Regions from separate parts of the Peribacillus sp. NPDC058002 genome, predicted to be linked through region 3. Evidence: riboswitches for the same ligand, from Rfam matches in the RefSeq annotation. Region 3 holds a riboswitch; each other region holds the start of a gene.
What was found. Region 3 has a riboswitch for cobalamin ahead of ACFVSH_RS11740 (hypothetical protein). Riboswitches for the same ligand answer to the same signal wherever they lie in the genome.
Positions count from the first base shown of each region.

Region 1 (12,383 bases), on a different contig from region 3:
AAGAAGTCGTGGCCCGGGTGCATGCCGTTTTAAGAAGATCCTCATCGGTCGATACAGAAGATGGTCATGTACATGAGTTTGGGAGTTTAACCATCGATGATCTTTCTTATATGGTGCATTTGAATGGGGAAGAGATAAACTTGACACCGCGTGATTTGTCGCTGCTCGTTTTTTTCGCTAAGCACCCTAATCAAATTTTCACGAGAGAACAGCTGCTCGACCAAGTGTGGGGCATGGATTATGACGGCAGTGACCGTGCGGTGGACCTGGCGATCAAACGGATCAGGAAGGCGATAGATGCATGGCCTGTAACCGAGGGGGAAATAAAAACATTGCGTGGATTGGGGTATCAATTGAGTGTCTATGAAAACTAAAAAAAGAACCACTTTACAACGCTATTGGACTAAGAGATACGTATTGACCTTGATTTCCGGTTTGATCTTATTGTCTGTTTTTTCCTTATGGTGGATGGAAAAAACGGCTTTGGAATATAGGCTTAGCCTTCTTAAGTACTTAGCTGATGAAACATCCGATCGGGCGATTAAGGATAATGGTCAGATTGTCGTTGGCCCGATCCTTTCGGAAATTGTAGAGGAAAGGGAGAAAATCCTTCATCTGAACCAACAGCCAATCATCTATATCGTCGATCCCGATGCCACCATCATATATACGATGCCACAATTGTATATAGATCCGGATGAAAATAAACTCCCGGATGTCATCATGAAAAATACGGAGTTAATCCAGAAGGTCAAGATTTCCGACAACAAAGTGTATGTCGTCAAATCCCCCATTACGTTTAATGATGAGACGAGAGGCTGGGTGGTCATTGCACAGGAAGAAGGGGCATTGAAGGAAATCAACCAAGACCATGGCTTGTTGGCGATCATGATTGGAGGCCTGCTGATTCTGGGAACGGGGGTCATTTATTTTCTTTCCAGGCAGATTTCACGTCCCATCCAAGACGTAGCTAACGCCGCTGTCCAAGTTCGTGAAGGCAACTATGATATCCATTTCAAAGAGGAAGAGGAAATCAAGGAAGAAGAAATTTATGAACTGATAGAATCATTTAAGGAAATGACCAATCGATTGAAGGTCATGGAGAAGTTACGGGCGGAATTGCTTGCAGGCGTAACCCATGATTTGAAAACGCCAGTAACATCCATTAGCGGACTGATACAAGCGGTTAAGGATGATGTCGTCAAGGGAGAGCAAAGTAAGGAATTCCTCGATATTTCCTTAAAGGAAACTCAACGTTTGCAAGGTATGATAGAGGATTTACTCAATTATAATGCCATATCGGCAGGTGCTTTTAAAATTCGGCTGCAAAAAGAGAATATCAATATATTCATCAAGGAAATCGCCTATCGCTGGCAGGTGACCCAGGATGATGATCAAGCGTTCGCTCTTGAGATAAAAGTTCCTGATGAACCGGTCTTTGGTCAAATTGATTCATTGCGGATGCAGCAAATCGTCATTAACCTTTTGAATAATGCCAGGCATGCACTTGATGGCAAAGGGAAAATAGCGATTCACCTTTATGAAAAGGATGAAGAACGAATCTGTATTGATGTACTGGACAGTGGCCGGGGGATCCCAAAACATGAACAACAATTTGTGTTCGAACCATTTTATCGTGGTGAAAACAAAAAGTTGAAGGTACGTGGTTTAGGTTTGGGACTGCCATTCAGTAAGATGCTCGCAAAAGCGCAAAAGGGTGATCTAGTGCTTAAGGATAGCGATGAACAGGGCACCACCTTCACGATTGTCATAGAGAAAGCGGATCAGGTATAAAAAAGGGTTGTCCGATGTAATGGACAACCCTCTTATTATGCAGGATGCTAACTATTAAGCCAATTGGCTGATTGCACGCCATAATTGTACATGACGGACCTTCCTTGGAAGGAAGCGTCCCATTTCTTCTTCATTATATCCTGCATGCAAATTCTTATGGTCGAAAATGATTGGCCGGCGAAGTAAATCCGGGTTATCTTGAATAAGCTTACAAAGATCATTAAGCGGTGTATTATTTATATCGATATTCAGGCTTTTGAATTTTTTGGAACGGGTTGAGATGATTTCATCTGTCCCGCCTTCCGTTTTACGTAAAATCTCTTTTATTTCTTCTATAGAAAGAGGTTGGGAATATAGGTTGCGTTCATTAAAGGAAATTTCGTTCTTTTTAAGCCAAGCTTTTGCTTTACGACAGGCTAGACTGCTTGGAGTAGTATAAATTGTTACCATTAAAATCGACTCCTTCAAAGTTTTCAAGTTTATTGGAATGAAATTATTTTTATATTTGTGATACTCTTACTTTAACGTTTCTTTGTGTCAGCAAGATGTCAAGAAAAATAAACTTAAATGTTATTTTAAAAAGAAAGGGAGAAAATGAAATGAAATCTGCCTTTAATGAAAAAGAAGCCATTTGGGTAATGATGCCGAACAAGGATCTGCATGGGCCGATATTTAACAGTGTTGTGCGGATAGTATCATGACAGGGGATTTTTGGTCGCCAGTCAGGTTATCGATACAAGTAGCGGGACTATCGGGTATCCTTGTTTTCATTTTAGGAATAATCCTGGCGCGAATGATGGCTAAAAAGCAATTCAGGGGAAGGGTCCTGTTGGAAACAGCGTTTTTATTGCCGCTTGTTTTGCCGCCTTCCGTCGTTGGGTTTTTATTGATTGTAATTTTTGGCAAGAGTGGGTTGCCGGGACAATTCATTGAAAGGGTTTTTGGTCAGCCCCTGATGTTCACGTGGTGGGCGGCGGTCATTGCATCTACCGTGGTAGCGTTTCCGCTTATGTACCAATCCGCTAAAACGGGTTTTGAAGGTATAGATGAAGAAATCGAAAATGCGGCAAGGGTTGACGGGGCGGGTGAGTTGAGGTTGTTCCTGAATGTATCCCTTCCATTGGCGGTCAAATCCATCGTCACAGGTGCCATCTTGAGTTCTGCTCGTGCGTTGGGGGAATTCGGAGCCACACTCATGTTTGCCGGAAACATTCCCGGACAGACACAAACCATACCGACTGCGATTTATATCGCCATGGACTCCGGGAATATGACATTAGCCTGGCTATGGGTTGCCGTAATTATTGTCATTTCATTTCTTATGCTTTTTATCGTGACCTACATAAAATGAATGCTTTTTCTCGAATATACTTATGAAAAAGTGGGTAGAGGCTTCTATGTCATCTTTATGTGTGAAGCCGTTTTTTTCGTAAAGGTTCCGTGCGGGCAGGTTCATTTTACCGGTTGAAACGGAAATCTTTTCCCAATCGCCTTGTAATTGAAGGGCATGTAAGAGTGCATCCGCGATACCCTGCCGAAAATAATCAGGATGGACGACCATTCGGCAAATCAGCATTTGACGATTCTCTTTTGAAAAAGATAGTGCACCCACTAACGCATCACCCTTTAAATAGCCTAAAAACGTTTCATGACAATGAATGAATTGTTCATATGTTTCCAATAGAGGAGGTATATCGGCAAAACCGATCATATCCGCTTCCACCTTATAGGCCTCTTTTTGAAGATTAAAAAGCTGCTGGCCATAATCGGAGTCCAGATCCCGAATTTTCATGATCAAATCGTATCACTCCCTTTCATCACATTATAATCGAAGAAGGAGATTATTGTTTCCAATCAGTCTGTGTTATAATCGACAAACAATATGAACTAATGAAATGAGGAAGAAATTTGTTAACATTTGAAGAAAAATTGAGCATCATTGAAACTTTTCCGGAATTACAGCGAAAAGATGTTTCATTGGGACGTGTGAACTTTCATTATCCAGAAAGCGTCCAGGAGAAAAAAATCGTCGTTCAGCACTTGCATCCCAATGGAAATGGATTCGTTTACGCAGGGCATATGAGAAAAAAAGACACTGACCGTAAAGGTTTTATCAATATTCGTGACTATAATGAAGCGGAATTAAAAGAATTGATCCAAAAAAGCGTCGATTATCTATCTGAACCTCCGGTTGAATTCGAAGAAGAGGAAGACGGGTTCGCTAGGTTGGAAGGGACATGGATTGGCCCTGAAAAGCAAGAGCTTACACTTGAAAGGGAAGACCTGCTTTGGAATGTGTATTCCGGATCGAACCTTGAGGAGTGTTTCGAGAGTCCAGTAGAGGCGGAGCGCTACTTATTGGACGAAGGCTTCCGACAAAGCAAGAAGAGGAATATGTAGAATTTTAGGATAATTTGTCGGTTGATTTACTGCTATAATCTTGTTTTTTTAGGAATTTCCATGATATAATATAAGTAATTATTTTTGTTCGGAATAAGTTTGATAGAAGGATTTACTGTAATAGGATTCCTCTTGAAACATTATCCAGAACCAAAAATAGTAATAAAATGGATTTTTCCAAACACAGGAGGAACTATCATGGTACAAGGTAAAGTAAAATGGTTTAACGCAGAAAAAGGTTTCGGTTTCATCGAAGTTGAAGGCCAAGACGATGTATTCGTACATTTCTCAGCTATCCAAGGCGAAGGCTTCAAAACGCTTGAAGAAGGCCAAGAAGTTTCTTTCGAAATCGAGCAAGGCGCTCGTGGACCACAAGCAGCTAACGTTCAAAAATAATTGAACGCATATAAAAAAAGACTCCGATAATGGAGTCTTTTTATTTTCCCTTTTTTTCGGCCATTTCCTTTAATGCTTTGTCCAATTTTTCTTCGATCCGTTTAGAACGATTAAAATGCCCTGCCAGGAAAAACACGATGAATATAACGAATGCGACAAGCACTAGCATAAAAAGGATAGGCAGAACAAGGTTATATTTTCAGTTATTGGATATTATCTCCTTTTTTATTCCATTATACTACATGTTTACCGTTGCTTATGATAGAGGGAGCCAAGCTCTTTAAAAAACACTGAAAGGGGATATGCGAATGCGCAAATCCCCTTTCAGTCAGTTCTGGAATAGCGAGGCGAACTTTTGAAGTCTGGGCAAGTCCGATTCTTGATACATCTGTTCTATCTTCAATGTCACCAATAACTGGCTCTTGGCAAATAACATGTCCCGGAAATGATCGACCGCCCCACAAAAATGATGATAGTTGGTTTCACCGGTTCCGAAGACTCCCGCTTTCAGATGAGCAATAGGCAACTGTTCCAGTTCTTTATAAAAGGCTGCTGATTTAGCAGGAAGTTCCCCATTGCCCCATGTATAGGTGCCGACGATCAATGCATCGTAATCCGGCAATGTGCGTAAGTCGAATTCATTCATTCGATATAGTCCAGCTTCAGGTAAAAGGGAAGAGAGGGCTTCAGCAAGCGCTTTTGTATTGCCTCCGGCAGAATGATAGACAATGGCAACTTTACAGCTCATCGAACCCATTGCTGGCATTTACTTGACTGTATGTCCTTGACTTCTGTTCGAAGAAATCGGTTTTGGTAAGTCCGATGGATTCATCATCGAACGTTTTGATCCATGGCATCGGATTCTCGCCATACTCTTTATACAAATTCTCAAGGCCTAGCATACGTAACCGTTTGTTGGCGATATATTCGATGTACTCATTGAATTCTTCCAAATCGAGATCGGCTTTGGTTTGGATATCATCGAGCATATATTCAGACCATTCTTTTTCGAGTTCGACTGCTTTTTCAATCGTTGTATAGATGAACTTCGTGTTTTCTTCATTATTTAACTCAGGATATTCATACATCAAGATTTGAACGAGCATTCCAATGAAATCGAAATGGACCATTTCATCACGATGAATATAGGATATCATCGTAGCGGAACCAGTCATTAAATTTTGTCGTCCTAAATTATAATAAAAGGCGAAAGCCAGATAGAAATATATCCCTTCAAGGTTCGTTGAATGGATCAGTGCCTCGAATAAATGCTGAGGGCTGGGATCGTCCACGAACGTTTGATAAGCATCAACGATCGGTTGGTTACGCTTAATCACTTCAGGATGTTCTTTAATGCGGTCGAATAGCTGTTTTTGCTTGCCTACAGGAATCAAGGAAGCAAGGATATAGGAATAAGACTCATTATGGATCGATTCCTGCTGGGCCATATTGGCCAGAATAGCTTTTGCCGCCGGATCTTTGATGTACCGAAGGATTTCTACTAAAGTGGGCGTTTGAAGACTATCCATTCCAGCAATCATTGTAAGGATATCGAGAAAAGCGTCCTGGATATCTTCGTCCAATTCGCCCCACTGCTTTTTATCCTGAATCATGTTTACGCTCGAAGGCTTCCAAAAGTTATTGATGAGCTGTGTATAGGTATCATAGAATTTTTCATACTGAATATCGTTCCAAAGAAGGAAGCCTGAAGCTTCTCCTTTGAAAACACCGGTTGCTTTGGTTGGATGCGTAGGTTCGAGCATCCGAATCTTTTTGATATGATTGGTCATTCGTGAAAACTCCTTTAAGAATAGATTACTGGGTTATGATTGTCGTTAACTTGAACAGCTTTCGCAGGCATTGTCATATTCGGAAGAAGTCGAACGAACATAATATGTTGATTTCAATCCGCTTTCCCATGCCGTTAAATGGATATCCAATAGAACCTTCGCTTTGATTGTATTGTGTACATACAGATTAAAGCTGATTGCTTGGTCAATATGGCGTTGGCGGGCTGCATTTTGCCTGATGCTTTCCAGTTGGTCCAAATTAAATCGTGTCTTTTTATAATATTCATACGTATTTGGCGTCAAGCCTGGAGCGGTCACCTTGAATTTGAAGTTTTTCTTTTCTTCGTAAAATTCAATTTCATACAAAGGGTCGATTCCATCCGTGGAATTACCGATTTTAGCTGTCGAAGAATTCGGGGCAATGGCCATTAAATAGCCATTACGGGTCCCGTGTTCATGCACGTCTGCTTTTAAATCCATCCATTTTTGATCTGTATAGTCACGCAGTTCGAAATAGTCCCCTGTATGCCAATCAGATCCTTCAAAATATGGGTATGAACCTTTTTCCTTGGCCAATTCATTAGATGCCTTGATTGTTAAGTAAGCGATCTTTTCGTATAAAGCATCTGCATAGTGAACAGCCTCATCGGATTCCCAATAAATATTCTGTGTGGCAAGTAAATGATGCCATCCAAACGTTCCTAAACCAATTGCCCGGTAACGTTTGTTCGAGATGGATGCTTGTTTGACAGGAAGATTATTCACATCTATGACATTATCCAGCATGCGGATCTGAATGGGAATCAATCTTTCCAAAACATCGCTGCCCACAGCCCGGGGCAAGTTAATGGATGAAAGGTTGCAGACAACGAAATCGCCGCTTTTACGAACCACAACAACATCTCCATCTTCTGTTTCATATTCATCCGTGATTGTCGAAGGGCTTAAGTTTTGGGCAATCTCCGTGCAAAGGTTTGAACAATAAATCATACCTTTATGCTTATTGGGATTCTTCCGATTCACTTCATCGCGGTAGAACATATACGGTACGCCTTCTTCTAATTGAGAAATCATGATGCTTTTCATGATGTCCATCGCTTTGATTTTTTCAAAGCTATAGTTTGGAAGCGTGCCATTTTCTGCGGCCTCGACAGCAAGTGCATAATGATTCCTGAAGCTTCCTTCGCCTTTCTTCTCGTCATAAAGATCTTCAAGTGAAAACCCAAGGGTTTGCTTAACGGTATGCGGATCGAAAAGATACCATTCTTTTCTGTCGCGTACAGCTTCCATGAATAAATCGGGTATGCATACGCCTGTAAAAATATCATGGGCTTTTAATCTGTCATCCCCGTTTTGTGTCTTTAAATCGAGGAAGCTCATGATATCTTTATGCCAGGCATCCAAGTAAATCGCGATGGCACCTTTACGTTGCCCCAATTGATCGACACTTACAGCTGTCTGGTTGAATAGTCGAATCCAGGGAGTCGTGCCGGAACTGTTTCCAGAGAAACCCCGGATATCAGAACCAAGCGATCGTACCTTACCGACGTAAAGACCTACTCCGCCGCCAAATTTAGATACTTTTGCTGCATCGTAGTTTGATAGGTAGATTCCGTCAATGGAATCTTCAATTGCGTCGATAAAGCAGGAGCTTAACTGTCCATGTGTTTTACCTGAATTGGAGAGTGTAGGAGTCGCAACGGTCATATAAAGATTGGACATGGCCCAGTATGCTTCTTTAATGAGCTGCAGGCGGTGCTCCGTTTTTTCCAATCGCATGATTTCCATCGCGATGATCATGAAACGTTCTTGTGGCAGTTCGTAGACCTTGTCCTTTTGAGGGCGGGCCAGATAGCGGTCGTTCAATAAGTAGATGCCTATGTACGAGAATAATTTATCTTTTTCCGGGTCGATTACCGAACCCAATTCCTCAATTTCCGATTTCGTATATGAAGATAGCAGTTCTGATTTATAAATAGGATAACGCTGACCTTCTGAAAGCTGGGAGAGTTCCGCGATCAGCTCATAGAATGGGCCATAACTCATGCCTTCATAGCCTCGATTGGCTTGTGCATCCCTATACATTGTATTCAACAGTTCTGCTGCAGCAACGAACGTCCAATCCGGAGCATCGATATCCACACTTTCAAGAGCGAGCTGAATCAGTTTTTTTGATGCCTGTTCTTCAGTTGAGTCACTTTTGCGATCTAGCCATTTTGTAAAACGCTTTTTGAACTTTTCCATATCGAGATGGCCTTCGAATTCCTTTGATAACATCTCGAGCTGGATGGACTTCGCTTCTGTGTCATTTTCACTTATGGTAGAGTTATATGTTTGAGTCATTAATAATCCTCCTTGTTGACTTCCTTCTAAAATAAAAAAACCGCCCAATGAATTGAGCGGATCAAACGATAGAATAAAAGAGCCATGAAAAAATAGCCGTTAAACTATCGTTTCATCATCTCAATCCCCGAAGAATAAGAAACGTGAAAAATTCAAGGCAGGTCTCCTGACTCATGATCATCCTACTTTGAGTCCTTCCCGTATAGAGAGCTATACAGTGGGTTTCTCATTTCGTCACATTTACAGTTGCGGGGACAGTTCCGGGTTTACACCGGATTCCCTTTTCAGCCATCACTGGCACCTTGGATTATAAAAAATTCTATATATAGTTATTAGTAATGTTTATGTAATCAATATCTAGTATTTCTGCTTATATTATCGTAAGCCATATACGATGATAATTCAACTAATATATTTGAAAAAAACCAGCCCTTATCTATTGACAAAGTGAGGGCAGAGTGCGATGGAATGAAAGAATTTATTGGGGAATGGGTAATTCAAGCGCTGATTTTACGCGATTTTGTGTTAAAATAAATTGTCTAGTAAAGGTGGCTCTCCCTTATTGCGATGAGGGGATTCGCGGAAAAATATTTAAGAAAAAGGGGATAAAATCTTGGAAAAAGTATTAGTTTTTGGACATAAAAACCCGGATACAGACACAATCTGTTCAGCAATCGCTTATGCAGACCTGAAAAAGCAGTTAGGTATCAACGCTGAACCAGTTCGTCTGGGTGAAGTGAATGGTGAAACTCAATATGCATTGGACCAATTCAAATTCGAAGCTCCCCGCCTTGTGGAAAAAGTTGCAGGGGAAGCTGAAGGCGTAATCCTGGTCGATCATAACGAACGCCAGCAAAGTGCTGAAGATATTGACCAAGTCCGTGTGTTGGAAGTTATCGACCATCACCGTATCGCTAACTTTGAAACAAGCGATCCACTATATTACCGGGCGGAACCTGTTGGCTGTACGGCAACCATTTTAAATAAAATTTATAAAGAAAACGGCATCGAAGTCCCTAAAGCAATCGCAGGTCTTATGTTGTCTGCCATCATTTCCGATTCGTTATTGTTCAAATCTCCTACATGCACGGAGCAAGACATTGCAGCAGCAATGGAACTGGCTGCCATTGCGGGAGTCGACGCTGAAACATACGGCTTGGAAATGTTGAAAGCCGGAGCTGACTTGAGCGACAAAACGATTGCCCAGCTCATCACTCTTGATGCAAAGGAATTCTCCATGGGAATGGCTAAAGTGGAGATAGCACAGGTCAATGCTGTAGATCCGAACGAAGTCCTTGCTAAGCAAGCAGAATTGGAAGCGGCGATAGGAGCGGTCATCGCCGAGAAGGAATTGGACTTATTCCTATTTGTCGTAACGGATATCTTGACTAATGACTCTGCTGCCTTGGCGCTTGGTAAAGCAGCTTATGCAGTGGAAAAAGCATACGACGTTTCATTAAACAATAACATCGCCGTCTTAGAAGGCGTTGTATCTCGTAAAAAACAAATCGTGCCGATCTTAACGGACGTATTCAGCAAATAATACAGGAGAAGGGGTGCTCATTAAAAACATGGGCATCCTTTTTCTGCACATGCAAAAAGACTCAACCACCATTAATGGTGGTTGAGTCTTTTCTCTTAGTTCAAAGCTTCCTTTTCTTTTTCATAGGCAATGACAATCAGTTCTTTGTTGGCTTCCTCGCCAAGTCTGTTTTCAAAGCTTTTCAGTTCATTCAATAAATCCGGTGACAGATTTGCTGCTGTATAATCCTGCTCGGGTGTCATGCTTTTCGCCCCTTTCAAAAGGAAATAATTCATGTTATCTATTTTGTCGGTTTGAAAAGTTTCTATTCAACAAAACTTACTTCTTCAAGATATTTTACTTTCTGATGTGGCGAGTTTTTCAAGCAATAAAGAACTATCTTCATCGAGTCCTTGCACTTGGACAGGTATTCCCAGAAGCTGATATTTAAGGACAACCGTATCAACAGCACCGACTGCTGAAGCATCCCAGATTTTAGAATGGGAAAAGTCGATGACGATTGAATCGGCTTTTTCCTTGAAGTCGAACTTCGAAACAAAGTCCTGGACAGAAGCGAAAAATACTTGCCCGCGGATATGATAAATGGTTTTCTTAGCCTGGATATCTTCCGTTTTCACTACAGCCACTTTAGAAATTTTAGCCGAGAAGAAAATCATGCTCAAGAGCACTCCGGCAAATACCCCTTTTGATAAATCATGTGTATAAAGGACAATGAGGACCGTCACGATCATCACGGCTGCATCCGACTTTGGAGCTTTTGTGAGCCTCTTTAGGGAAGACCAGTCAAAGGTCCCGATTGAAACCATGATCATGACTGCGACAAGTGCAGCCATCGGGATTTTAATAAGGACATCATTCAATACCACGATTAATACCATAAGGAATGCGCCAGCTACAAATGTGGAGAGCCGGCCCCTTCCTCCTGATTTAATATTGATACCGGATTGGCCGATCATCGCACATCCCGCCATGCCGCCAAAGCATCCCGCAATGATATTCGAAATTCCCTGGCCTTTGGCTTCCTTATTTTTATTACTGTCCGTGTCAGTCATCTCATCGACTATTTGAGCTGTCAATAATGATTCAAGCAGCCCAACAAACGCAAGGGCTATGGAATAAGGGAAAATGATCGCCAAAGTTTCGAAGGTCAAAGGGATATCTGGAAGCATGAACATCGGTAGCGCTTCGGTCAATTGCCCCATATCCCCAACCGTCCGCACCGTAGCCCCCGTGGCAACTGCAACGATCGTCATGAATATGATGGCGACAAGTGGTGAAGGTATGACTTTCGTGATCAGCGGAAAAAGATAAATGATAGCTAAAGAAACGGCTGTCATGACATACATGATCCATGTTTCGCCCACGAAATGGGTGAGCTGAGCCGTGAATATCAAGATAGCTAAAGAATTTACAAAACCAGTCATGACCGGCTTCGGTATGAACTTCATTAATTTCCCGATTTTTAATACTCCTAGTAAAATTTGCAGCAAACCAGTCAATATTGTTGCAGCAAGTAAATAGTTCAAGCCATGATCTTTAACAAGATCGACCATGACGAGTGCCATTGCACCAGTGGCTGCAGAAATCATTCCCGGCCTTCCGCCGACAAAAGAGATGACGATGGCAATGCAGAATGAGGCATATAGACCAACCATTGGGTCAACGCCAGCAATGATCGAAAAGGCAATCGCCTCCGGAATCAATGCCAAGGCAACGACTATACCGGATAGAACATCTCCTCTAACGTTGCCAAACCATTCCTGTTTGTATCCAGATGTATTCAAAGAAATACTCCTTCTTTCTATATATGTGTGTTCATTTCTTTTAACGCACTAAATTATAGCATGAGTCCTTCTTTCTATCTATATGGATAATATAAACGACAAATCGGGGGCTATTCATTTCGTATTATAGGCGAATGAAGGTAAAAGGCCTAAAGGGAGGAATTTCAGGAAATGACGATGGGCAACATCCAATAACGAAGGGCAAAAAATTTCCAAAGCCTTCTTAATCGCTTTCGCTGCCACGATTCAGATTTTTCTGTATTTAAATGTGTTATTCTTTTATTATGAATGAAAATGGGGGTTACTCCTATGAATAAGAGCGAGAAAAGAACG
Region 1 covers NZ_JBHVQU010000045.1:555-12,937, forward strand. The annotation lists gene ACFVSH_RS10910 (response regulator transcription factor) at 1-374, shown strand, start outside; gene ACFVSH_RS10915 (HAMP domain-containing sensor histidine kinase) at 364-1,794, shown strand; gene spx (transcriptional regulator Spx) at 1,849-2,244, opposite strand; gene modB (molybdate ABC transporter permease subunit) at 2,492-3,145, shown strand; gene ACFVSH_RS10930 (GNAT family N-acetyltransferase) at 3,107-3,586, opposite strand; gene ACFVSH_RS10935 (hypothetical protein) at 3,703-4,194, shown strand; gene ACFVSH_RS10940 (cold-shock protein) at 4,393-4,590, shown strand; gene ACFVSH_RS10945 (flavodoxin domain-containing protein) at 4,919-5,338, opposite strand; gene ACFVSH_RS10950 (ribonucleotide-diphosphate reductase subunit beta) at 5,328-6,380, opposite strand; gene ACFVSH_RS10955 (ribonucleoside-diphosphate reductase subunit alpha) at 6,426-8,723, opposite strand; cobalamin riboswitch at 8,863-9,043, opposite strand; gene ACFVSH_RS10960 (manganese-dependent inorganic pyrophosphatase) at 9,337-10,266, shown strand; gene ACFVSH_RS10965 (hypothetical protein) at 10,362-10,508, opposite strand; gene ACFVSH_RS10970 (SulP family inorganic anion transporter) at 10,593-12,050, opposite strand; gene ACFVSH_RS10975 (hypothetical protein) at 12,360-12,383, shown strand, end outside.
Region 1: it holds a riboswitch for cobalamin, as region 3 does, so the genes downstream of both, ACFVSH_RS10955 (ribonucleoside-diphosphate reductase subunit alpha) here and ACFVSH_RS11740 (hypothetical protein) in region 3, are expected to answer to the same signal.

Region 2 (12,400 bases), on a different contig from region 3:
ATATAAAAGCGGATCGCCTTCCGTAACGAAAGCAACATCTTTACCTTCATTTAATTTTTGCCAAACTTTTTCGACCGTTCCCTTCCATTCCCGATCCAAAATCGCTTGATCTTTCGTCATCGGAAAAACCAGCCCCAGCATATCCTTCTCTTCAGGACGAATGTAAACTTCAACAATGCGATGGGCGTAGCTTTTACTCCCTTTTCTTTTTTTTGGATACGCAATGACCGGAGATTCCTGAATCACGCGAAATGCCTTTACTGTAATAAGCTCTGGATCGCCCGGGCCCACGCCAAGGCCAAATAATGTACCAAGATTACTCATTCATGTCTTCCTTTCGTTGTGCAGTAATGATATACACAGGATTAAGCGGAACAAATCTGTTCATTCCCAATATTGGCTTACTTCTGGAGATTTGGGCATGCATGATGGAAGTGTGAAAACCAGCTTCAGCAAATGCCTCATTAGCCCTGTAAAGATTCTCAATCGTCGCAGCATTCAGAACGATTCTGCCGCCTTCTTTCAATCGTTTGCAGCATGTATGGATGAGATCTGCCATTTCGCCGCCGGTCCCGCCAATGAAGATCGCATCAGGATCCGGAAAAGTTTCCAGTCCTTGCGGAGCTTTTCCATGAATGGCCGTTATATCTGTACGGAATTTACGCTGGTTTTGATAACAGTTTTCTAAATCAGGCTCATTTTTTTCAATTGCGAAAATTTGGCCTTCGGATGCAAGCTTGGCCGCTTCAATTGCCATTGAGCCCGTACACGTCCCAACATCCCAAACGGTGCTGTTTTTCCTGAGTTTCAACGCTTGCAGGCTTAATACCCGAATTTCCTTTTTGGTTATGAGGCCTTTGTCGGGTTTCCGCTGCGAAAATTCTTCATCTTCTATCCCCAAGGACCAGCTTGGACCTTCTGATTTTCTTTTCAAAATGACGACATTCAACGGCGAGAATTCCCGCTCCGCCATTTCTTCAAGTTCATACCAGCCAGAGTCTTCGGTTTCTCCTTGAAGATTTTCAGCCACAAATGCCCGGTATTCAGTCATTCCGAATGAAATGAGATATTTAGCAAGTTGATTGGGACTATTTTCGATGTCAGTAAGCAAAGCTACTTTCGCTTTCCCATCTATCCTTTGGGCCAGACCTTTCATACTGCGGCCATGAACACTGACTAGGAAGGCATCTTGCCAGCTTTCACCCATTTTTGCAAAAGCAAGCTGAATTGAACTGAAATATGGGTAAACCTCTATGTTGATTTTGCTTGAAAGATAGCCTCCCATCCCATAAAACAATGGGTCACCGGAAGCTAAGACAACTGTTGGATGAGTTTCATCCCGCAGTTGTTCCACCACCTTTTTCAAACCGCCCTTTATGACAATCTTCTTGCCAGAATAGTTCGGAAAAAACGATAAGACCCGTTCACCTCCGACCAGCACTTCACTTTCTTCTATCCATTGGGCATATTGGGGCAGCAAGCTCTCCTGACCGTTATCCCCTATCCCGATTAATTTAATCGATTGACTCAATTCCAACAGCCCTTCCCAGTAATTGTCCCTTCAACGAATAAATCGCCGTTTCCATTTCAATTCCGCCCTTCACTTGCTTTATGGCAGAGTGACAGCAGGATTCACATAGTTTATTAAAAAAATCAACATTATTTATCGCTGACATCATGTCCCCGACTTGGGACGCCGTGTTTGCATTCTTGATTTCAAGAACAAGATCATCTTCAGCTCCGACGCTTTGGGCTATTTCCGATAGAAAACCGAAGTCGACCGGGGCACTTTTTGAATGCACCATCATCACACCTTGGGCCACTTTGGAGAATTTCCCCATCATGCCGACCAATGATACCTTTTTAATTCCCTGTCTCTTACATTGCTTAAGTGAGAAGCCCACAAAGTCACCCATTTCAATAAAGGCTTCCTCAGGCAAATCCTGGATAAGGCCCATCGCATACTTTTCACTGCGCCCGCCAGTAGTTAAGACAAGATGCTCACAGCCACTCGCTTTGGCGACACTTATAGCCTGGACGATGCTTGCCATATAGGCTGAACTGGAAAAAGGGACGACAGTGCCCCTTGTTCCTAAAATGGAAATGCCCCCCACAATCCCCAAGCGGCCATTTAATGTTTTTTTCGCTATTTCTTCACCTGCTGGCACGGAGATGACGACTTTCACTCCTCTATTGATCTTAAATTCTTCCAATGTTTGTTCCACAGTGGTTAAAATCATTTTGCGCGGTACAGGATTAATGGCCGCTTCTCCTACAGGGACAGGAAGCCCGGGTTTGGTCACACGCCCCACACCTATCCCTCCATCCAGGATAATCCCAGGTGCCTCCGACCAGCTGACCGTAGAGATAATATGTGCCAGATGGGTAGCATCGGGATCATCTCCGGCATCTTTGATCGTTTCAGCACTAACCGCATTTTCCGAAATAGCATATTTCTCAATAGTGAAAGTGGCATCTCGCCCGATGGGCAAGGAAATCGTCGCTTCCTCAAGTGCATCCCCCGTGATCAATGCAGTCAATGCCGCTTTAGTCACGGCAGTCGAACATGCCCCTGTCGTATACCCATGACGCATTTGTGAGGGGTCTTTTTTTACTTTCTTTTCCATGATTTTAACTATCAGCTAAAAGGGAAATCGCGTTCAATGCAGCAACAGTGACAGTACTTCCACCTTTTCGGCCAATATTCGTAATGAATGGAGCCTCCGTGATCTTAGCGAGTTCCTCTTTAGATTCCGCTGCAGAAACAAACCCAACAGGCATTCCAATGATTAAGTCCGGTTTTGCAATCCCTTCTTTAATAAGGCGAATGAGCTCAAGTAAAGCTGTAGGTGCATTGCCAATGGCATAAATGCCCCCTTCATTTTCCTTAACGGCTTTTTGCATCGAAATGATCGCCCTTGTCGTATTCAAACGTTTTGCTTCGACCATCACATCCGGATCTGAAATATAGCAATGAACGTCCCCGCCGTGTTTTTGAAATCTTTTTTTGCCTGTACCGCTCTCGATCATTTGCACATCCGCAATGACATGTCTACCTTTGCGAATGGCTTCCACACCAGCTTGAATGGCATTTGGATGGATGATGACACTTCTTCCCAATTCAAAATCCGCTGAAGCATGAATGACCCGGCGGACGATCTTCCATTCATCTTCAGAAAAATCATGATTGCCCATTTCTTCAGCAATGATTGAGAAGCTATAATCATATATTTTGTCTGGGTCTACCGTTAGTGGTTTAAAATCCGTTTTAAAATCCATCTTGCATTCCTCCTATTTTTCATTTAGTTGTTTATTCAACTCGGCGATGACATGATCAAAACTGGAATGAACATTTTGATAGTCAACATCCGGTCGCGATATCATGATCGTCTCTATTCCACATTCCAACGCTGCTTCCAATTTCTCATCAACCGCACCGACCTTGCCACTTTCTTTCGTAATCATCAATGTGACCCCATACTGTTCATATAGAGCTTTATTTAATTCTTTGGAAAATGGCCCTTGAATCGCAACGATATTTTTTTGCTCAATGCCCAGCTGAGCACATTTTTCCATATTATCCATGCGTGGCAGCATTCTCGCTATGACTCTTGTATTCTCTAGCCCTACCAATTCTTTTGCGAACACCGCCAGGGTTTTACTTCCTGTCGTAAGCATGATGACTCCCCGTCTCACAGCAGCAAGCTTAGCAGCTTCCTCATAATCACGGACAACTATCAATTTATCATTCTGAAACCGTTGACTTTCACGCTCATAACGAATATAAGGGACATTTGCTGCCTTTGCTCCGTTAAGGGCGTTCTTGGATGCTTCTTCGGCAAATGGGTGACTTGCATCAACTACTGCCTGGAGACCTTTTTCCGAGATTAAAGATGTCATATCCTCTGCAGTTAATCGGCCAATCCGGGTGGTTATGCCTGCATCTTGCAAACTTTTAGCTGCCGACCCGGTTACAACAGTTGCCAAAACCTTGAATCCCACCTGCTGCATCTCAATCGCTAATTCCCTTGCATCACTTGTACCCGCCAAAAACAAAATCATTTTGACGTCCCCACCACTTGCCCAACGTGATCGTGATGATGGTCGTGATCGTGGTCATGATGGTGATGATGGTGGGCATGTCCATATTCCTCGACATGTTTACGATAGTTTTCCAAATCACGTGCCCCGCTTGATCTGCCCTCACTAGCTTCAATTACACGTTCTTGCAGAATGTTCTGTAATGTTGGATGATATCCAAAATACTTAGCCAAAATGAATTCTTGATCTTGATATTGCTCTTGATAGCCTTTCAGCATATCCTCCATTCTTTCCATCAACACACCTGTGAACAGGAAATATGGCAGCATCACTACTTTTTTTGCCCCTAAGCGGATGCATCGTTCAATACCTTCGTCAACGTGCGGGTCCGTTACACCCATGAAAGCTGCTTCGACCCATTTTACGTTCAATTTTTCCCATAATAATCGTGAAATTTTATATATATCACTATTTGCATCAGGATCACTGCCACCTCGGCCAATCAGCAATATTGCTGTCTCTGCCTGTTCAGAAGCTGTATCGAATCCCGCTTCCTCAAGACGGTCTGTCAGGATTGTCAATATATCATGGTGGACCCCTATCGTTTGGCCATATGTGAATTTCACTTCTGGATACTTTGTTTTCCCATCCTCTATTTCAGCTGGGATATGTAATTTCGAATGTCCTGCATGCAACAAAATGATTGGTATGACGATAACTTCAGAAGCCCCTCGTTTTACACAATTATCAATGCCTTTGGATATATTCGGTGCCGCAAATTCCAAGAAGCACGTTTCAACAAGGAAGCGCCCATCCAATGCCGGAACCATATTTTCAATAAATTGAAGGACTTCTTCGTTTCCCGAAGCCAAACGGCTTCCGTGTCCTACGAACAAAACTGCTTTCATTTACTTTCCCCCTCTTGATTAGTCTTCACAAGGCGCAGGCTCTATGTTTATTTTGGGAGCGATGTCCTGATAAGAAAAATTCTGTATCTTTTTCGAACGTTTGAAGTATTTAAAAAGCCGCTCATTTGGATGGGCATTTTGCTTATACTCCGCGACAATGTCCGTAATCAGTTCAACAAGCTGTTCCGGTTCAATGCCTTCTGCAACAGGCTGACCTGGATGGGCTGTTCTTCCAACCGGTTTAGCTCCAAGAAATAAGTCAAACTTCCCTTTTCGGAAGACAATCCCGATATCATCCATCACAGCTCTATAACAAGCCATCCCACACCCATTAAAACCGATGTTTAGTTCCTTTGGCATTTTCATTCCGCCAAGCACCCGATGTATTTCATCCGCATAAGGAATGGATTCGGTTTTTTCGCCATCACAGAAATCACATGCTTTTAATGTCAGTACATCTCCAATCGGTGATAATAGAAAGTTTGCTGACTGCAATTTCCCCGTAATGACTTCCGGATCCATTGTCGGTATCTTTAATACGATTTTATGATTTGGCGTGTATTCCATCGTGCCCTTTTCCCCGACAACTTCCGCAAGTGTCATCATTTGTTTGGGAGTGAATTGTTTATTCGCCACACCTGGACTAACGGCAAGTTCGAATACCGACTCCATTTTTTGCTGAACAATCGGCTCAATGGATTGCTGAACGGTTTGACCTTTGACTCTTGACAGTGCTTCCATTGCCATTTCAAAGGAAGCTGGCTTCTTTTCAGGTGCTTTTGTAAGTAATCCAACTCCTCCAGAGGATTCGGTGAAGGCTTCTTGATCTAATGCCCACGGTTCCGCTTCTTTTTGCAGACGCTGATGCGGCTTCAATGGTTGCTTTTCCGAATTCAAAGTATATTTCCTCTGATAGCCTCTTGGTGTAATGATTTTGTCATCATATAAAAAGGTGGAGGAATTACCAATAATGACAGTGGTCAACATTCCAATATCGTGGTTCAACATCTCTTTTAAATTGGTTATGACAATATCTTGCCTATCGCGATAGGCACTTTTCACCAACCCGACAGGTGTATCGGGTGAACGGTAGCGAAGGAGAATCTTCTGTGTTTCAACAATTTGCCTCGTCCGCCTGCCGCTGCGCGGATTATACAGGGCAATGACAAAGTCTGCCATTGCAGCTGCTTCAACCCTTTTAGCGATCAGTTCCCAAGGAGTTAGATGATCACTGAGGCTGATTGTACACGAATCGTGCATGACTGGTGCCCCAAGTAAAGATGCACAAGAGTTGATTGCAGAAATGCCAGGAATGACTTCAATGCCCACTCCAGTTTCTTCTTTCCAGCCTTTTTCAATCAATACTTCATAAACCAACCCAGCCATCCCGTAAACCCCAGCATCCCCGCTGGAGATTACCGCAACTTTCTTACCCAGCTCCGCTTGTTTCACTGCTTCCTGAGCACGCGATACCTCTTCAGTCATCCCCGTACTAATAATCGTTTGATCTGTAAGCAGTCCCTGAATGAGTTCAACATAAGTTTTATAACCAATGATGTAGTCACTTTCTTGAAGGGCTTCGACAGCACGTTTGGTAATGTGTTCAAAATTCCCTGGTCCAAAGCCCACGACGAATAATTTACCGTTTGTACTCATTAAGACATCTCCTTTTACGCTTTGTTCTTTGAAATACCCGTATGAGCAGGAAAATTTGGATTGGGTGCCATTTCCCCATCATTGAATTGGTAGATCATTTGTGGAACAAACTCCCCATCATCGATATGGCTGACAATTTGGCGGCCGAAATCAGGCGTCTCCACTCGATACCAGTTTCCTTGAGGATAGGCAATCACAACGCAGGCATCCTTACATCTTCCGTTACACCGTGTCCTCGTTGTATGGATTTTCATGTCCAGTCCTTTGGAAGTAATTTCATCGCGAATCGCCTGGGTTACTTCTTCCCCGCCCTTTTTCATACAGCTGCTTCCATTACAAATCAACAGATGTGTATTTGTACCCATTAAGTTCCAAGTAGTCATCTTCTTCCTCCTGCGTTCAGGGAAAAGGCAAAATAAAAAACCTTAACATAAGAGTCAAGGTTTAAAAAAACTATATGGATGAGGAGCCCCAGGCAAGAATGCCCAATCTCCCGAAATCGTCATAGTCCTTCTACCTTTCCCTCCGAAAAGTATCATGCAATTTTAAAAGCAGGTTTCCTGGCTTACGCTTCATTTTACCTTGTCCCTTCCCGGCAACAATGCCAGTGGCTATCGACAATTTCATCAGCGTTTACAGTAGCGGGGGCTGCATCGGACTTTCACCGATTTCCCTATTATCCCTTGCATATTCACACAAGGGCACTTTTAAAATGAAATATTTGGTTTTATTATACATTTCTAACTAACTTTATCTATCATATAACAACTTTATCAAAATTCAATAGTTTATTCCGACTGTTTAGAAAAGTTTAATAGTGTATATCCTGTCAACAAGCCTTTCCTTGCAACAAACTTAGTCAAAAAAAAAAGATAGTATAGCTGGAATTATTTCTTTATGGTACACTATACGAGAATTTTCTAAATAATTACATAAGTTTTATGGTGTTGAATTTTTCGGAATTCAGCTTAAAAGGGAAGCCGGTGAAAATCCGGAGCGGTCCCGCCACTGTAAAGGGGAGTCCTATTACTTTAACAATTCCACTGTCAAATGAGATGGGAAGGATGTAATGGGATGATGAACCAAAGCCAGGAGACCTGCCATGAAGCGTGAAACTGTTTCAACCTACGAGGATGGGTGTGCGGATCAGGCAGAAAGGCCCATGGTTGGTTTATGCTGCAAAATTCCTGTTCATTACGCACTTCTTTCCTTTGAGAGAAGTGCTTTTTATGTTGGGCCGCCTTTCTTCTCAAGATTGTTCAGAAAAATTAAAAGTTTTGAAAGGAGAAAGAATGAAAAGAACCAATTGGAAGACCATTTATTTTGTCATTTTACTGCTTTTCGTCCCAAAACGGGCAATGGCCATGCATATCATGGAGGGCTTTTTACCCATTGAATGGGCTATATTCTGGTGGGCCGTGACGCTTCCATTTTTAATCCTGGGTTACCGGTCCATTAGAACCAAAGTAAGGGAAAACCCAGAAACAAAAATGATGCTTGGCCTATCGGGTGCATTTGTATTCATTTTATCCGCCCTAAAGATTCCTTCTGTTACGGGAAGTTCTTCACACCCTACCGGAGTTGGTTTGGGCTCCATTTTATTCGGTCCATTGGCCATGAGTGTCGTTGGCTCCATCGTTCTATTATTTCAAGCCGTTTTACTGGCTCACGGAGGATTGACGACATTAGGGGCCAATGCATTTTCCATGGCCGTTTGCGGACCGCTCATTGCTTACTTCGTCTTCAAGGGCGCAACTAAATTGGGTTGGTCCTTTTCACTTGCCGTGTTCTTGGCTGCTGCTTTTGGAGATTTGGGAACCTATGTAGTAACTTCCATTCAACTTGCTCTTGCTTTTCCATCCGAGGTAGGAGGATTCATGGCCTCTTTCAGTAAATTTGCAGGGATTTTTGCCCTGACCCAAATTCCCTTGGCAATCAGTGAGGGGCTACTGACAGTCGTCGTGATGAATTTCTTAAAAAAATACAATCTAGGCGAATTGAAGTTGCTGCGAGTTTTATCTAAGGAGGCCCGTTAACATGAAAAAAAGTTTACTGCTGCTTTTCCTGGTGGTCGTTCTTGCTACCATACCGTTAATCACGCAACAAGGAACGGAATTTGGCGGTGCCGATGGAGAAGCTGAAGAAGCCATCACTAAAATCCAGCCGGAATACAAGCCATGGTTCAACAGTATTTGGGAGCCGCCAGGTGCGGAAACCGAAAGTTTATTATTTGCGCTGCAAGCTGCAATCGGAGCCGGTTTCATTGGTTATTTCATAGGTGTAACGAAACAAAGGAATAAGCAAACCAAACAGGAAATTCCCGGAAAATCGAAGCATGTTACTCATTGATAAATATGCCTATTTCAATGGGCTAAAGGATGTACATCCGTTAGAAAAGATGGTTTTTGCAATCTCCCTTTTGCTATTTTCGTTAACGGTAAGGGATATGACCGTTTCACTCATCACTTTTACGGTGATGAGCGCTTTAATCATTTTTGCGGCAAAAATCCCGGTTTCTTATTATTTTAAATTACTTCTATTACCGGGATTTTTTATACTATCAGGAACCATTACCATCCTTTTTTCTTTTACAAGCAAATTTACTTCGTTTTCGAATATATGGTGGTCCTGGAAGGTCGGGAACTGGCAAATATTCATCAGCGATGACAGCATAGGAACAGTGATCAATTTGATCACTGTCGTAATAGGCAGCATCAGCTGTTTATATTTTCTCACCTTAACTACACCCATTACCGTCATTCTATCGGTGATGCGAAAACTTAAAGTGCCTTCCTTATTGGTCGATTTAATAGAATTGACCTATCGCTTCATCTTTATTTTTTTAGAAACAGCTTTGGCCATTCACCAATCACAAGCTTCACGGCTGGGGTATGGTTCGTTAAGGAAAGGCATTCGCTCTCTCGGATTACTAACCTCATCATTATTTTTAGGAGTATTGCAGCGCTCTGGACATTTGACGATGGCAATGAACGCAAGAGGCTATCAGGAGAACCTTTCCTATATCGAGGATACTTACACTTACTCCTCACGCAATTGGCTGATCGCGATTGTAATACTAGGAAGCTTAATCTTTATTAATGGATATTTGTAAATTGGAGGCAACCCAAGAATGGACGAGCATATTTTTCATATAGAAGGCCTCACCCATCAATTCGCGGATGGAACGTTTGCTTTAAACGATCTTTCGCTAACGATCCAACACGGTAAAAAGATAGCATTATTAGGCAATAATGGTGCCGGCAAATCGACTTTATTCCTCCATTTAAATGGTCTTTTACAACCTACGGCAGGAAAGATCAGATTTAAGGGCAAGAAAATGAAATATGACCGTAAAGCATTATTATCATTACGAAAGCAAGTGGGGATTGTTTTTCAAGATCCCGACTCGCAGCTCTTTTCCGCTAATGTACAACAGGATATATCGTTTGGACCGATGAATTTAGGATGGGATAGAAATGCAGTCCAGGAGAAAGTAAATTGGGCGATGGCTGAAACGGAAATAACGGAACTGAAAGACAGACCCACCCATTTTTTGAGCCTTGGGCAAAAAAAACGTGTCGCCATTGCAGGGGTACTCGCCATGGAACCTGATGTCTGGCTCTTGGATGAGCCTACAGCTGGATTGGATCCTTATTTCTCAAGACAGATCATGGCTCTGCTGGACAGTATCCACCACCATCACAGAACGATAATCCTATCAACTCATGATGTTAATTTAGCATATCAATGGGCTGATGAAGTCGTTGTCATGAACGATGGTATGGTCATATACCAAGGGGATCCCGTATCCGTTTTCCATGATGAAGACGTTTTGCTGCAGGCACATCTGGAGAAGCCGTGGGTTTTTGAAATGTTTCAAGCCCTTCTTCAATCAAGGGAACCTTTAGTACGGGACCTTTTCCCAAGAACGAAGGAAGAATTGCTTCAAATGTTGGAGACTGAAAGGATTTATTAATTAAGCATCCCCTAGCTATTGTTTCCTCTTTCCAAAAGCTAGGGGGTCTTTAAAATAGCAGGCGATCATTTTTGTTCCTAAAAACCAAAAATCTTATTATTTATTACTTTTCTTCCTCGGTTCTTTCTTTTGCAAGCTCAATATCTCTTCCGTTCACATCATCAACGACTGCTTTTACCTCCCCTTCCGCATAAGTATCCGAAACTTGTTCGTGGGTTGTAGCCAGTCCAGAAGATAAATGATCTTCCCGTTTATAATCACTAACATCATATATTCTTCCGGCAATTTCTGAAGATTCATTTTTTGATTGCTTGCTATCCATTTTTTTCACTCCTAGTTTTAAATTGTCCAATCATCCATTGACAGCTGTATTAAGACAAAGGTATTTTGTGTAAAAACTGAAGCAATATTCAATAATGATAAAAAAAGGCAAAAAAAGCTTACAAGTAAAATCCCCTTTCAAGGGCTCTACATGTAAGCTTATTGAGAGCTTAGGCTTCCTTCTTCACATCCACATTATCGGATGGGTCACCCCAACATTCCACATTCTTCAAGCCTTTAATATTGTTCACATGGAAGACAGGATTTTTCCCACTTTTCTTTTGCTTTTGATAATCCGCCAATGCAGCAAATGCAATCTTCCCTAGTAACGCTATGGCGATTAGGTTGATAATGGCCATAAGGGCCATCAGCAAGTCAGCCAATCCCCAAACAAAATCCAGTGAGGCTAGAGAACCGAATATCACCATCCCTACGACTGCGATGCGATAGATGTTTAACCAAACCTTATTTTCATTGATGAAGCCAATGTTCGACTCTCCATAATAATAGTTGCCCACAATGGAGCTAAAAGCGAATAACAGTACAATGATGGCAAGGAAAATACCCGCCCAAGATCCCAATGCCGTTCCAAGGGCATTCTGGGTAAGGACGATTCCATCCGTTTCCTTCGATGTATAAAGACCTGAAAACAAAATGATGAAGGCAGTTGAACTGCAAATGATGAGCGTATCGACAAAAACACCCAGTGACTGAATGAGCCCTTGCTTGACGGGATGACTGACATCTGCCGTCGCGCCAGCATTAGGTGCACTACCCATCCCGGCTTCATTTGAAAATAGGCCGCGCTTGATTCCCTGCATCATGGCTGCTCCCAGTACTCCACCAGCCACTTCTTTGATGCCATTAAATGCACTTTCAAAGATCAGAACAAAAACACCCGGTAACTCGGTAATATTCATGATGATGATAATCAACGCCACTATCACATAGGCTCCTGCCATGATCGGAACGATGACCTCAGAGACCTTTGCAACCAATTTGATCCCGCCAAAAATGATGACAGCCGTGACGATTGCCAGGATGACAGCCGTAACCCACTTTTCAATCCCAAACGATTCGTTGAATGCGCTTGTAATAGTATTGGCTTGTACCGAATTGAAAGCTAGTCCAAATGTCAGCGAAATCAACACAGCGAAAGTGATGCCCATCCAGCGGGCATTCAATGCTTTTTCCATATAATACGCAGGACCGCCGCGGAATGCATCCCCATCCTTGACCTTATAGATTTGAGCAAGTGTACTTTCAATGAAAGCCGAAGCAGATCCGATCAGTGCTATTAACCACATCCAGAAAACGGCTCCAGGGCCGCCCGTCGTGATCGCTATGGCAACACCTGCAAGGTTACCCGTTCCTACCCGGGAAGCCGTACTAATACAAAATGCCTGAAAGGATGTCACACCTTTTTTTTCCGCAGTGGCCCCTTCGCCCAATAGCCGGAACATTTCCCTTATCATTCTGAATTGAACAAACTTCGTGC
Region 2 covers NZ_JBHVQU010000104.1:1,224-13,623, forward strand. The annotation lists partial or broken gene cobI (precorrin-2 C(20)-methyltransferase) at 1-324, opposite strand, end outside; gene cbiE (precorrin-6y C5,15-methyltransferase (decarboxylating) subunit CbiE) at 317-1,531, opposite strand; gene ACFVSH_RS16780 (cobalt-precorrin-5B (C(1))-methyltransferase) at 1,515-2,627, opposite strand; gene ACFVSH_RS16785 (precorrin-8X methylmutase) at 2,632-3,279, opposite strand; gene cobK (precorrin-6A reductase) at 3,292-4,062, opposite strand; gene ACFVSH_RS16795 (sirohydrochlorin chelatase) at 4,059-4,949, opposite strand; gene cobJ (precorrin-3B C(17)-methyltransferase) at 4,968-6,605, opposite strand; gene ACFVSH_RS16805 ((2Fe-2S) ferredoxin domain-containing protein) at 6,620-6,988, opposite strand; cobalamin riboswitch at 7,139-7,329, opposite strand; cobalamin riboswitch at 7,531-7,724, shown strand; gene ACFVSH_RS16810 (energy-coupling factor ABC transporter permease) at 7,898-8,641, shown strand; gene ACFVSH_RS16815 (energy-coupling factor ABC transporter substrate-binding protein) at 8,643-8,954, shown strand; gene cbiQ (cobalt ECF transporter T component CbiQ) at 8,941-9,717, shown strand; gene ACFVSH_RS16825 (energy-coupling factor ABC transporter ATP-binding protein) at 9,736-10,581, shown strand; gene ACFVSH_RS16830 (YozQ family protein) at 10,685-10,903, opposite strand; gene ACFVSH_RS16835 (alanine/glycine:cation symporter family protein) at 11,073-12,400, opposite strand, start outside.
Region 2: it holds a riboswitch for cobalamin, as region 3 does, so the genes downstream of both, ACFVSH_RS16805 ((2Fe-2S) ferredoxin domain-containing protein) here and ACFVSH_RS11740 (hypothetical protein) in region 3, are expected to answer to the same signal.

Region 3 (6,563 bases):
TTAATAAGCCCTAAAAGAAGGGCGGCTGCGAAGATTAAAATGAAAAATTTTTTATACATGATCAGTACCTCTTATATCTTATGAGTGGATTGCATTCATTTTAGCATAAACAAGACAGAAAGGAGGTCTCCTTAAAATGTACTGATCGGTGGGGCGTGGCTTCATTGCCTTGATGATCGGTGCAGAAAATTATGAAAAGGTGGACCATTTATTGGAGTTTGCCTGCCGTTTTTTTATGGCTTTTGGACGTTGATTTCCGCTCAAGAAACTCGCTTTCCGCGGGTGGTCAGGGAGCCTCCTCGGCTTGCGCCTGCTGGGTCTCACTAGACCCGCATTTCTAAGCAGGAGTCCCGTACCTTTCTCTTCAATCGACTTTGTTATAACAATTAGATAGTAACCATACCTGAGGACTGGCGGGCATATGTGTCAGATGCATATCATCTGCGCAGTCATCATGGTGTAAAAAATAGATATCCGAAATACAAAAAACGATTTGGCATGTATTCGCAGATGCAAATGAAAAGTAAGGTATTCGTTGGACTACATTAAGGGGACTCAAAAATAGTCGATACAGACGATGCTCATTTCGCTTTTAATAATTAAAAGAAGATGGCCAATAGGGCATGGCTTAACATAGTCGATCGTAGAGCCTATTTCTCTTAAACCTGGCCAAAATTGTGTTTCAAAAAGGGGTTCGGAATTTTTTAATTCCGAACCCCTTTTGTCTACAAACTTAGATGCGCCGATTAATTGGCGTATCCTCCTATCGTGTTATTTGAACAAGTCAGGATAAACAGTCTTTGCTGCGAGTTCAACAGCTTCCCCGACCCTTGGTCCAGGACGTGACATGATATTTTCATCAAGTAAATGGACATCATCGTTCTTCACCGCATCGATATCTTCCCAGCCCTTACGCGATTTAATTTCACCAACAGCATCATCTGCATACGTGGCGGTGGTGATGATGGATTCAGGGTTCCTTTTGACGATTTCTTCATCAGATACTTTAACCCAGCCTTTTTGGTCATCAAAGATGTTTTTTATGCCGGCAGTGTCCATGATTTCATTTTGGAAGGTCTCCGATCCTGTTGTATAGATTTCCGGAGCAGGGCTAATCTCAAAGTATGTTTGCTCCTTTTCATCTAAGGTTTTCACTTTTTCTTCGACATTTGTAATTTGGGATTTGATATCTTTCACTAATTCATTCCCTTTTTCGGCGACACCCATCACTTTAGCAATCTGCCCGATATCACCATATACATCATCGAAATTTGCCGCAGATTTAATGATGAATACAGGGATACCGGCATCTTCAAGTGGTTTCAGTGCCGTTTCATCCCCAATGGTATAAGCAATGATGGCATCAGGTTTCAAGGCAATGATTTTTTCTGCATTAATGTTAACGGAGTCTGAAACATGTTCGATATCCTTCGCTTCCTCTGGATAATTATCGAAGTCTGTCACGCCAACGACTTTATCACCCTGTTCAAGGGCAAATAAGATTTCCGTATTGCTTGGCTGAAGTGAAACGACCTTTTCCGGGATTTTCTCGAATTTTATTTTCTTACCAGTATCATCCGTAACGGTATAATCCTTGATTTCTTCGACCTTTTTACTATCTTTATTATCCTTTGAGGATTGATCATTGTTCACTCCGCATCCGGTGAGGAATAGCGTAAGCATCAGCATGGAAATCCAACTGAATCGTAGGGTTCTCTTCATTATTTATTCCTCCGTTTTCTTTTTCATTGGTTTGGTTGGGTATGATTTACTTATAAAAGGAATCTCCTCGATCCCCTGTTGCTTATTGACGTAGACTGCCATCACGAATAATACATTTGCAAGCAAGTGAGCGTAATCAAAAAGAATTCCTGGAATTTTCTTTTCTAGACTTACCTTGTGTAAAGCTCGCACGGACTTTTTGGCCTCACTGCGGCAAGTATGCAAAGTACATGCAGCGGTTGATCCTTGTGGAAGGACGAATGTTTCGATTCGATCCCTCACTTCAGCGACATACCGGTCGTAGATTGCACTTAAACGGTCGAGATCATCGCCGGTAATGGCTAAATTCCCACGGACTGAGCCGTTTAAATGGTAAACCATGGGCAATAATTCCATTAAGTCACGGTATACATCGGGGACGTCCTCAGTAAGCGAGGCGGCCAAGCCGATCTGTGTCGTCAATGAGTCTGTGCGGATTTCAAAATCGACGGTCGATACGGACTCACGCATGTATGGGTAGCATAAAAAACGAAAGTCTTTCTTTGCCATAAATCTTCCTCCTTTTACGTATTGGGTGAATGACCTCCGTATTGCTTTTCCCAGCAAGACAAATAGCCGACCAAGAGTTTTGGTCGGCTTCGGGCATCTATGTATCTGTAGTAGAAAAAGATGGGAGGGCCGTACAATCTCCTATCTTCCGAAGAGCATAATACGATGAAAAAAGGCAGGTCTCCTGGCTCGTGCGTCATTTTACTCTAAGAACCTTCCCATTTGGGTTAAATGGCCGGTAATCGGCGAGCGATTACAACCTCAAATAGTGGTAAACATCTTATTTCATTAGCACTTACAGTTGCGGAAACAGCTTCGGTTTTAAACCGAATTCCCTATTAAGCTGACAATGCAGCACCTTTTTCTGCAAGATTCATATTCACTTAGCAACAGTTTACCATACCTTTTTTCAATAGACTGCATTAATATTTTTGGACAAATTCGTTTATGGTTTACCGAATATCTAGTAAACTTACAATGTAAGGTTTAATTGGAGCTTAATGTAAAATTTTGATATAGAAAAAGGTATGAAATCATGGTGATACTGTGAATCCCGGGAGGTAGAGAATGATTTATAAGCAGGTCAATCAAAAACTGGAAATGGTTCTGGGGAACATCGAAAAGGTGATTATCGGAAAACGGGATATAGCAGAACTAAGTATCGTGGCACTCCTTTCCGGTGGACATGTTTTATTGGAGGATGTTCCGGGCGTAGGGAAGACAGTCATGGTAAGGGCACTGGCAAAATCTATAGGTGCAAGCTTTAAGAGAATTCAATTCACACCTGATTTACTTCCTTCTGATGTTACTGGTGTTTCGATCTTCAATCCTAAGGAACAAGAATTCATTTTTAGGCCAGGTCCGATAATGGGACATATTATTTTAGCCGATGAAATTAACCGGACCTCGCCGAAAACTCAGTCTGCATTACTTGAAGCCATGGAAGAGGCAAGTGTGACGATTGATGGTGTCACAAGGAGATTGGAGAAGCCGTTCTTCGTAATGGCGACACAAAATCCGATCGAATACGAGGGGACGTATCCGCTTCCGGAGGCTCAATTGGATAGATTCCTATTAAAAATGAAAATGGGCTATCCGGGTGTGGAAGAAGAGATAGAGGTTCTTAATAGAGCTCAATACACGGTACCGCTTGATGAGCTGGAAGCCGTCATCACCTTGGATGAATTGATAGAATTACAGGCTGAGGTAAAAGCTGTGATAGTGGATGACACAATAAAACGATATATTGTTGAATTGGCGAATCGAACACGTACGCATGAAGGGGTCTATTTAGGTGTAAGCCCGCGTGGATCGATAGCCTTGATGAAGGCAGCCCAGGCTTACGCGCGGGTCCAGGGCAGGGACTATGTTCTGCCGGACGATGTTCAATATTTGGTGCCATTCGTATTTTCCCACCGGCTTATTTTGAAACCTGAAGCGAAGTATGAGGGCTTCGATGCTGGAATGGTGATACATGAAGTTGTGGCGACAACACAGGTGCCTGTAAAGCGGGCTATGACCTAATGCGCAAATTCATCAACATTTTAAGGGGAAATATGAGTGTGGTCGGACTTGTATTACTCTTGACGGTTTCCTTTTGCTATGCAATGTTTCAAGGTGGTTTTGTCAGTTGGTTCATTTTTTATTCATTTTTGCCGTTTTCTGTGTACGCTTTGATTCTGCTGTTTTATCCGCTGCATGATTTGATCGTTGAGAGAAAGATCAATAAAAGGGAATGCCAGGCCGGCGAATCTGTTGAAATAGCATTGACGTTTACCCGTAAAAACCGGCTGCCCCTACTATTTATGGTGGTAGAGGAGGAATTGCCTCAGCGTCTGGAAGATAGGGGATTTCAAAGGAAAATCATTATCTTTCCGGGATTCAGGCGTACCTTCTGCATGTCATATACCTTGGAAGACATGGAGCGTGGAGAGCATTCGTTTCAATCGATCCGCTTTTGGGTTGGGGATTTTTTCGGGTTAGTCGAAAAGGAAGCGATATATAGTTCACCTCTGAAAATAACTGTTTTTCCTCGTTATCATGAGCTTGCCTACAGTGATCTTGATCGAGTGTTCAATCAGGGGGCAGTGGTTTCAACAAAGAAAACACAACGGGAACATTCAGTGGTATCCGGAGTAAGGGAATATCATCCAGGCGATCAGTTGTCATGGATTAATTGGAAGGCGACGGCCAGAACGAGTGAAATCATGACGAAGGAATTCGAAGTGCAGAAAAACCGGGATGTATTCATCATGCTTGATGAAAAGCCGTCGGATTTATTCGAAGAATCCATTGTGATGGCTGCTTCCGTTGCTCACGCCATGTTAAAGAAAGGCATGGAAATTGGGTATGTGAGTATGGGGTCGAGGATGATCATACCGGCAGCAGCGGGCAATTACCAGAAACGAAGGATTTTTTACAGACTTGTTAAAGAAGAGCCGAGTGCAGTAAACGCATTGAATGAAAATGTCAGGAAGGGAATTCTTCCGGCAAACGCTGCTGTGATATTCATCGTTTCAGACTTAACTTTAGAAAAGGTGGACATATTGAGTGCTTTCCAACCTAATCAGGGATTAATGTTATGTGTTAAGAAACAGGCAAATCTTACTGATGAGGAAAGGTTGTCAAGTTCTGCAGCTGTTTCGAGGGGGATGAAGGTTAGCTTTTTTGAACAGGGCCAACTAAAGTTTGATAGATCAGAGGTGATGGCAAAGTGAATGTCACCACCGAAAAGTTGGAAAGGTTCATGCATGTCTTGATGTATGTATTTGGTCTGTTGTTGATTACTGAATGGTTAAGGCCTGTCGATAAACTCACCGATACAGGTAATATCATCATTTTTATTTTATTTTTGCTCTATTCCCTGCTGCTGCATTATTTCCGCCTACATTGGTCAATCCGAGTTATTCTCAATAGTGCTTATATAATGATTTCATTACAGTTCCTCCATTCAATAGACGCTTTATTTCAATTGTCATGGCTGAAAGGGTTTCTAGCGGATTTTAAGGGCAATCTTGGTTTTATATATGATGGGAATTGGGAGTTGATCACAAATCCATTTCGAACGATGTTATTTTTTGTCCTTCTTTGGCTTGTAACATACTTGATCCATTACTGGGTGATGGTGAGGCAAAGCATCTTTTTCTTTTTTATGTTAACGGTGATTTTTATATCTGTACTTGATACATTCACTCCTTATGCGGGGGATATGGCAATGATTAGAATAATCATCATCGGCTTCTTGATGCTAGGCCTGCTGTCCCTGCTGCGTCTGACGATACAGGAGAGGATCAAGTTTCAGATGGCTTCCATCAATAAGTGGATCTTGATGCTGACCGGCATGATATTGGTAAGTGTCCTTGTTGGTTTCGCTGCCCCGAAGCTCTCTCCGCAGTGGCCGGACCCGGTGCCTTATATTACTTCTTATTCTGATAAAGCGGGGAAAGAAGAAGGAGGTTCGAAGCGTAAAAGTGTGGGATATGATGAAGACGATTCGGAGCTTGGCGGTTCGATAGAGCCGGATAGTTCCATCGTTTTTTATAATAATGCTCCTGCAGGACATTACTGGAAAGTCGAGAACAAGGATATTTATACCGGCAAAGGGTGGGATTCCATACTGGAAACGGACTTTCACACTTTTTCCAACGGACAGGATATGGCATCTTTAGGTCTTCACGACGTTACTGAAGTGGTGAGGACAGAAGGAATGACGGCAAATGTGTCCATGATGGAATCATATTCCCATATCCTTCATCCGCAATCCGGGTATTTAAAAAAGATTGAGGCCAAAAACGGGAAGGATTTCAAATATTATCAGGGAATGGACAAAGTTATTTCCGAACAGGATACTGGCGAACGACTTTCCCTGAAAGAGTATGAGCTTAGCTATGATATGCAGAGTTTTGATATAGCTGAGTTAAGGAAGGTAACGGATCCCGACGGGTCGATGGATTTAATAATGGAAAAAAACACTCAGCTTCCAGAGGGATTGCCAAACCGGATATATGAATTGGCATCCCGGCTTATAAGGAATGAAACGAATTGGTACGATAAAGCAAAAGCTATTGAGGATTATTTTGACGGACCTGAATTCAGTTATTCTAAGGACGATATTCCCTATCCGGAGAGCAATCAAGATTATGTCGATCAATTTTTATTCGAGACACAGATAGGGTATTGTGATAATTTTTCAAGTGCAATGGTCGTTTTACTAAGAGCCGCCAATATGCCTGTAAGGTGGGTAAAGGGTTATACGGAAGGGGAAAAATCAATCCTTGATGGCGAGTCCGTAT
Region 3 covers NZ_JBHVQU010000051.1:12,502-19,064, forward strand. The annotation lists gene ACFVSH_RS11735 (ABC transporter substrate-binding protein) at 772-1,722, opposite strand; gene ACFVSH_RS11740 (hypothetical protein) at 1,726-2,271, opposite strand; cobalamin riboswitch at 2,429-2,648, opposite strand; gene ACFVSH_RS11745 (AAA family ATPase) at 2,839-3,795, shown strand; gene ACFVSH_RS11750 (DUF58 domain-containing protein) at 3,795-4,988, shown strand; gene ACFVSH_RS11755 (DUF4129 domain-containing transglutaminase family protein) at 4,985-6,563, shown strand, end outside.